Regions from separate parts of the Cribrihabitans pelagius genome, predicted to be linked through region 3. Evidence: riboswitches for the same ligand, from Rfam matches in the RefSeq annotation. Region 3 holds a riboswitch; each other region holds the start of a gene.
What was found. A riboswitch is a leader RNA that binds a small molecule or an ion and turns the genes downstream of it on or off. The one in region 3 is predicted to bind cobalamin.
Positions count from the first base shown of each region.

Region 1 (2,256 bases), on a different contig from region 3:
ACACCAGCGAGTGATCCGGCAGGAAGTGGTTCCAGGTGGTCGGGTAGTGGAACTTCAAAAGCGTGCCGGCATCGGCGAAGGGCACCCGGCCCAGCGGCTTGGCAGCCGCGGGTTTGCCGTCCATCGTGTAGCTCTCGGCGCCTTCGTTCAGCGGCATCCGGGCAAGCCGGTACTGGCCGCGCGCGTCGATGCGGAACTGCGCGGGGCAGCCTGCTGCCTCGATCCGGTCGAAGTGCCTTTGCAGATGCGGCGGGGTGTCGCCGCCTTCGATGCCGGTGACCGAAGGATCCTCGGGGAAACTGCGGCAGAGCGCGGGGTGGTTGCCGCCGCAGTGATAGCACTCGCGGTTGTTCTCCCAGACCAGCTTCCAGTTGCCGTTCTCGACGATGGTGCTTTCATGGGCGATTTTGGCATTGCTCAGGTCATGCGGCTCCAGATAGGGGCGGGCAAGATCGGCAAAGGCATCGAAGTCGGGGGCCTCGTCAGCAAGGCAGACGTAGATCAGCCCGGCCAGATCCCGGCAATGCACCGGCTTCAGCCCGTGTTTGGAGGCGTCGAAATCCGGGCCCATGTCGCGCGCCCACAACAGCTTGCCGTCAAGCTCGTAGGTCCATTGGTGATAGGGGCAGACAAGTTTGGGCGAACTGCCCTTCTTGGCCTTGCACACGACCGAGCCGCGATGGCGGCAGGCATTGTGGAAGGCGCGCACCTCGCCGTCGCTGCCGCGCACGATGATGATGTTGTAAGCGCCGACCTGGTGGGTGACGTAATTGCCGCCTTTCGGGATCTCGCAGGCGGGGATGGCAAACAGCCACTCGCGGTAGAAGATCTGGCGCAGGTCCAGATCATAGACGCCGGGATCGGTGTAGAACGCCTGTTCGAGGGAATAATTCTGCTGCCGCGCCATCAGCTTGGCCAGGATTTCACTGTCCTGAAGCATCTGTTTGTCTCCTTGGCCGCATCCCCGCGGCCCTGTTGGCTGGGTGCGGGCATGAGCCGGGAGAGGCCGCGGGCACGCGCCCGCAACCGCCCCGCCGCCGCCCGCGGTTGACGTTTTCTGGCAAGGCTGGTTTCCGGACTTGCCCGGCGCCGCTTGCGGCGGGCATGGCACCTTCCCGAAGCGCGCGCTTCAGTGGCGATCTGCCATGCCTTGCCCGGGTTCACCGTTGCGGGGGCAGTGCCGGAGTTTCACCAGCTTCCCAATTCTCCGCCCCGAAGGACGGCACCTTGCTGCGGCGGAAATTGCCCTTTTTCCGCGGCCTTTACGGCGACAAATCCGACCCGCGGAAACCGGAAAGAGACATGCGGGTTCCGCGTCCCGGAGCCGGTTCAGGCGGCGGGATATCAAACCGGCAATCTGCCCTCTGTTTGCGGCAAAGCCCTGAGGACCAGCAGCTTTCCAGCGCGGAGCCCTCCGAATCGCTGCCCGGGCCGAAGGCGGGCTGCCCCCCTGCGCACAGACACGTTTTCCGGGTATGCTTGGCGGCACGAGGCGGCAGCGGTTGAGGGAGTATCAGATGACGACCGGCCATGTTTTCATTGCCACCAGCCTGGACGGCTACGTGGCCCGACAGGACCATTCGCTCGATTGGCTGACCCGGCAGCCAGGCATCAGCGAGGAGGAGAGCGGCTTTGCCGCCTTCATGGACAGCGTCGACGGCCTTGTCATGGGGACGGGGTCTTTCCGCAAAGTGCTCGGGTTTGGCCAGTGGCCCTATTCAAAGCCGGTTATCGTCCTGAGCAGCAGCCTGACCAGCGGGGACATTCCCGGGCATTTGCAGGGCAAGGTCCAGCTGAGCCGCGCGTCTCCCGCCGGCCTCATGCAAGAGCTGCAGCAGGAGGGCTGGAGACGCGCCTATATCGACGGCGGAAGGCTGGTGCAGTCTTTCCTGCGCCAAGGTCTGATCGCCGATCTGACCATCACCACCGTACCGGTGCTGATTGGCAGCGGCATTTCCTTGTTCGGGCCTCTCGGCAGCGACATCGGGCTGGAGCTGAAGGCTTCGCGCAGGCTTGGCACCGGAATGGTTCAGAACACCTACCGGATCGTCTGACCGGGACGCCGCCCCGTGGGACGGCGTCCCGCGGTCACTTCGACTTCCAGCTGTCCAGCCAGCGCCTGAACCGGCCGCCGCGTTCGGAGATCGCATCGCCCGCGGCGTAGAAACTGTCCTCCACCTGCTCCACCATCGGGTCGATCCGGGCGCGGCGGAAACGGCGCCAGCGCGCATATATCGCCCAGAACAGCGCCGCCAG
Region 1 is NZ_JBMERR010000001.1:189,979-192,234, reverse strand. It holds gene ACOHX0_RS00875 (aromatic ring-hydroxylating oxygenase subunit alpha) at 1-940, opposite strand, end outside; cobalamin riboswitch at 1,048-1,245, opposite strand; gene ACOHX0_RS00870 (dihydrofolate reductase family protein) at 1,518-2,054, shown strand; gene ACOHX0_RS00865 (DUF1523 family protein) at 2,089-2,256, opposite strand, start outside.
Region 1: it holds a riboswitch for cobalamin, as region 3 does, so the genes downstream of both, ACOHX0_RS00875 (aromatic ring-hydroxylating oxygenase subunit alpha) here and ACOHX0_RS05405 (DUF1636 family protein) in region 3, are expected to answer to the same signal.

Region 2 (2,256 bases), on a different contig from region 3:
CCAGCATGGCAAGACCTCTCCTAGACCAACTGGTCTAATTCCACCACTGGACCATCCGGTCTAGACCTGTCAAGCTTGCGCCATGCGTGACGCGACGACACCTTCCCCCGCAGTTTCTTCCGCCACCCCCGCTCAGGCCGCCAGCGATCCGGCCGGCGGTGCTCCGCCGCGGCCCACGCGGGAGCGCCTGATCCTGGCCGCTGCGGTGCTGTTCCGCGACAAAGGCTACAGCGGCGTCGGCCTCTCCGAGGTGCTGGCCGCGGCGGAGGCGCCCAAGGGCTCGCTCTACCACCACTTCCCGAACGGCAAATCCGACCTCGCGATGGCGGCGGCAACTTGGGCCTCGGACCAGATCCTGCGGCTGATCGCGGTCTCCTTCGAGCCTGCCGCCAGCTTCCGTGAGGGCGCGGTGACGGTCTGCCACAAGCTTGCGAAGCTTTTCGATACCTCCGGCAAATGGGCGGGCTGCCCGGTCTCGGCCACGCTGTTCGAGGGGCCGGACAACGCGCAGCTGCACCAGCACGCGGCGGAGCTGTTCGAGGGCTGGATCGGCGAGACCGCCGCCCACGCCCGCCGTCTGGGAATGAGTGAGTCTGAGGCGCGCGCGGCGGCGGAGAACTTCTATATCCTGCTGCAGGGCGGCTGGCAGCTGGCACGGGTGCGCCGCTCGTCGGACGTGATCCGCGCCCTGCCCGCGCAGCTGGCGCTGCCGCAAACGGCGCCGCAGGCCCCGCAGCCGCAGAAAACCGATTGACGCGGCGGCGGGAGAGCCGCTACCGCTTGGGGTGACGGTTTCCCGCGGCACGCGTTCTGCTGCCCGGGGTGAAAAGGGAACACGGTGCGGCCCGGCTTTGCAGCCTGGCCAATGCCGCGACTGCCCCCGCAACTGTGAGCGGCGAGCAACCCCGAAGATCACCACTGGCCCGCGGCCCTGCCGCGCCGGGAAGGATCGGGGACGCTTTGACCCGCGAGTCAGGAGACCTGCCGTCACACGTGAAACTCGAAACCGGCGGGGTGTCCGGGCGGGTCCGGATGGCCGCGGTGCTCACGGGCGCAGATCATTTGGAACCGGTCCCGGCAGCTGCCCCGCCAAGCGCGGAGGGCGCTGATGATCTGGACGGACAAGACACATTTCTACGCCGCAACAACCTGCCTGCACCTGGGCAGGCCCTGCCCGGCGGCGGAGCAGATGGTGGCCAAGCTGGCCGAGGCGATGACAAGGGCCAAGCCGCTGACACAGGCGGATTTTTCGATTTCCGGCAGCACCGCGCTGGAAGGCTGCGCCAAGGGTTGCCCGGCGCGCTTTGCGGCCAGCCACGAAGGCATTAGGGTGTTCTGCGGCGCCGATGAGGACGCCGATCCCGCAGAGCTCGACCGCTATGCCGATGCGATGTTCCGGCGCGGCGGCAGCGCCTTCACCGCGGCACAGGGCGGCAGCTGCCGTCCTTGCGCGCTGGTCGAGGCGCTGCCCAAGCCCGCAGAGGCGCGGGACGCCGAGCGGATGATGGCGCTCTGAGCGGCACGGCCGCGTTTTGCAGCCCCGGCCCGGCTCAGCCCTGGCCGGGCGCCTGCTCTCCTGCCCAATAGGGCGCGCAGGCCCAGTCCATCTGCGCCTGGGTTTCCACCGCGCAGGGGCGCACCGCGCGCAGGCGGGCCAGCGCCTTGGCCGGGGGCTCGCCGCATTCCACCAGCAGCCGCAGCACCGCCATGCCCGAGCGGCCGCAGCCGCCGCGGCAATGCACCAGCACCCGGCCGCCGCCCCTGAGCGCATGGCGCGCGGCGGCGCTGGCGGCGGGCCATTTCGCCGCCACCGCGGGCGGCGGAGCCTGGAAATCCGGCACCGGCAGATGCACCCAGCGGCAAGCGAGGCTCTGGATGTCGGCGCCCAGCAGCTGGCCGCCGACGCTTGCATTTTCTGCGTCAGTGGTGAGCGAAATCACCAATCCCGGCTGCCACCCGCCGATATCGGCCAGGTCGCCGCGGTAATCGCCGCCTGCCCCGGGCAGCGGGCACAGCGCCAGGATGCCGCGCGCGACTGGCAGCGCGTGAATCGCCAGCCCCTCCGCACCGGCCTCCTTCATTGGCTCCCGCTGTACTGGCTCCTGCTGGCCCGGCCCTGCCGCGCCGGGATTATCCCTGGACATGATGGCACTCTCCCGCTGCCGCCGCCCCTTCGCACCGTCCGCCCCGTGACCGGGACCCGACTTTGGCAGCCTAGCCGCGAAAGCGCCGCCCTCCCAAGCCTTTTGGCACAAC
Region 2 is NZ_JBMERR010000009.1:106,273-108,528, reverse strand. It holds gene ACOHX0_RS10175 (alpha/beta hydrolase family protein) at 1-7, opposite strand, end outside; gene ACOHX0_RS10170 (TetR/AcrR family transcriptional regulator) at 83-754, shown strand; cobalamin riboswitch at 773-1,003, shown strand; gene ACOHX0_RS10165 (hypothetical protein) at 1,109-1,516, shown strand; gene ACOHX0_RS10160 (protein-tyrosine phosphatase family protein) at 1,551-2,081, opposite strand.
Region 2: it holds a riboswitch for cobalamin, as region 3 does, so the genes downstream of both, ACOHX0_RS10165 (hypothetical protein) here and ACOHX0_RS05405 (DUF1636 family protein) in region 3, are expected to answer to the same signal.

Region 3 (2,256 bases):
ACTTCCGCCCTTTCGGCGAAGCCGGGCCTTGCCGATCCGCCTGCCGCCCGTTGGCGAACCGTCAGACCGGAACATCACCCGCCCCCGTTGCGCTCACGCCAGATATCCGCGCCCGCGCGCCCGGCAACGCCCGCAAAAAGTATCAGCCCGCCTGACCCGATGTTTCGCGCGCGAAACAACAAGGCAGCATTTTTGACCCAAAGCTCCGCAGGAACGGGGAGGGCTCCCGCCCCTTCCGGCAGGCGCCTCACGGCACCTCCAGAAGCGTTGGGCCGCCCCCGCCCCCCGCGATTTGCAAAGCAAAGCGCAAAGCCTCAAGCCCGCGATTTGCGCAGCAGACCCTCGCCTTCCGCCGCGGCAGACGCTTCAGAACTCCACGCCTTTCTGCGCTTTCACGCCTGCGCGGAACGGGTGCTTCACCTGGCCCATCTCGGTCACCAGATCTGCGATCTCGATCAGCTCCTCCTTGGCGTTGCGCCCGGTCAGAACCACATGGGTCATCGGCGGTTTACGCTCCACCAGGAACTCCAGCACCTCCGCGGGATCCAGGTACTCATAGCGCAGCGCGATGTTGATCTCGTCGAGCAGCACCATCGTGTTCTTCTCGTCCAGGATCATCTCCTTGGCCTTCTCCCAGCCCTTCTGCGCCGCGGCGATATCGCGGGCCTTGTCCTGGGTCTCCCAGGTGAACCCCTCGCCCATCGCGTAGAACTGGCAGAGATCGCCGAAGTTCTCCTCGATTAGCGTGCGCTCGCCGGTGGCCCAGGCGCCCTTGATGAACTGCACCACGGCGCAGGGCATCTTGTGGGCAATGCAGCGCATGATCATCCCGAATCCGGACGAGGACTTGCCCTTGCCCGGCCCGGTATGGACGATGATCAGCCCCTTCTCGCCTTCCTTCGTCTTCATCATCCGGTCGCGGGCGGCCTTTTTCTTGGCCATCTTCGATGCGTGGCGGGCGGCTTCCTCTTCCGAGATGCCGGTTTCAGACTTTTCACTCACGGGCGGGCTCTCCTGCTGTTTGACCCATGTCTTGACAAAGAAGCCCGCGATAGCGCAAGGGGGTTTTGCTGGTTCCTGCAAACGCAGGCGAAGAGGGAATGTGAAGGCCCGCCTCCTGTAGCTTGGGAGAGGGCTCAAGCACAGCCGCCCCCGCGACCGTGACCGGAGAGGTTGCCATGCCACTGGCTGCGCTATCGGGCGCGCCGGGAAGGCAGGATGACCGTCAGGGCCAGATGGCTCTGGGATCCGCAAGCCGGGAGACCTGCCAGCAGAGTGATTTCAACGGGCGGACGGGGTGCGCCGCGACCGGTTGAGGGGCCTGCACGCACACGCCCCTTTCTGGCCGTCCCCGCCTGCCTGCCGCGACAGGAGACGCATGAGATGGCTGAAGACCAGGCGGCAAGCCCCGCCAGCCCCCAGGAACCACAGGGACCGCAAGGACCCGTGACGCTGACTGTCTGCCTCACCTGCCGCCGCGAAGGCACCGACCCCGAGGCGCCGCGCCCCGGCAGCATCCTGCTGGCAGCACTGAAGGAAGCAGGCATGCCCGAGGGCGTCACCTTGCGCGGCGTCAGCTGCCTTTCGGCCTGCAAGCGCGGCTGTTCGGTGGCGCTGACCGGCGGCGAAGACCGCTGGAGCTACATCTACGGCGACATGGACCCCGACCAGCACGTGGGCGAGATCCTCGACGGCGCTGCCGCCTATGCCGCCACCGCCGACGGGCTCGTGCCCTGGCGCGAACGCCCCGCCGCCTTCCGCAAACAATCCGTTGCCCGCATCCCGCCGGCCGCCTTCCCGTCCGAGGAGTAACCATGAGCGATCTCAACAAGATCCCCGTCACCGTCATCACCGGCTTTCTGGGCGCGGGGAAAACCACCCTGATCCGCCACCTGATGCAGAACCCGCAGGGCAAGCGCCTGGCCGTGGTGGTGAACGAGTTCGGCACCGCCGGTGTCGACGGCGACATCCTGAAATCCTGCGCCGATGAAAACTGCCCGGCGGAAAACATCATGGAGCTCGCCAACGGCTGCATCTGCTGCACCGTGGCCGATGATTTCATCCCCACCATCGAACAGCTGATGGCGCTGCCCGAAGCGCCCGATCACATCGTGATCGAAACTTCGGGCCTGGCGCTGCCCAAGCCGCTGCTGAAAGCCTTCGACTGGCCCGCGATCCGCTCCCGCATCACCGTCGACGGGGTGATCGCGCTGGCCGATGCCGAGGCGGTCGCCAAGGGCCAATTCGCCCCCGATC
Region 3 is NZ_JBMERR010000004.1:150,043-152,298, forward strand. It holds gene cobO (cob(I)yrinic acid a,c-diamide adenosyltransferase) at 367-1,002, opposite strand; cobalamin riboswitch at 1,055-1,286, shown strand; gene ACOHX0_RS05405 (DUF1636 family protein) at 1,384-1,812, shown strand; gene cobW (cobalamin biosynthesis protein CobW) at 1,815-2,256, shown strand, end outside.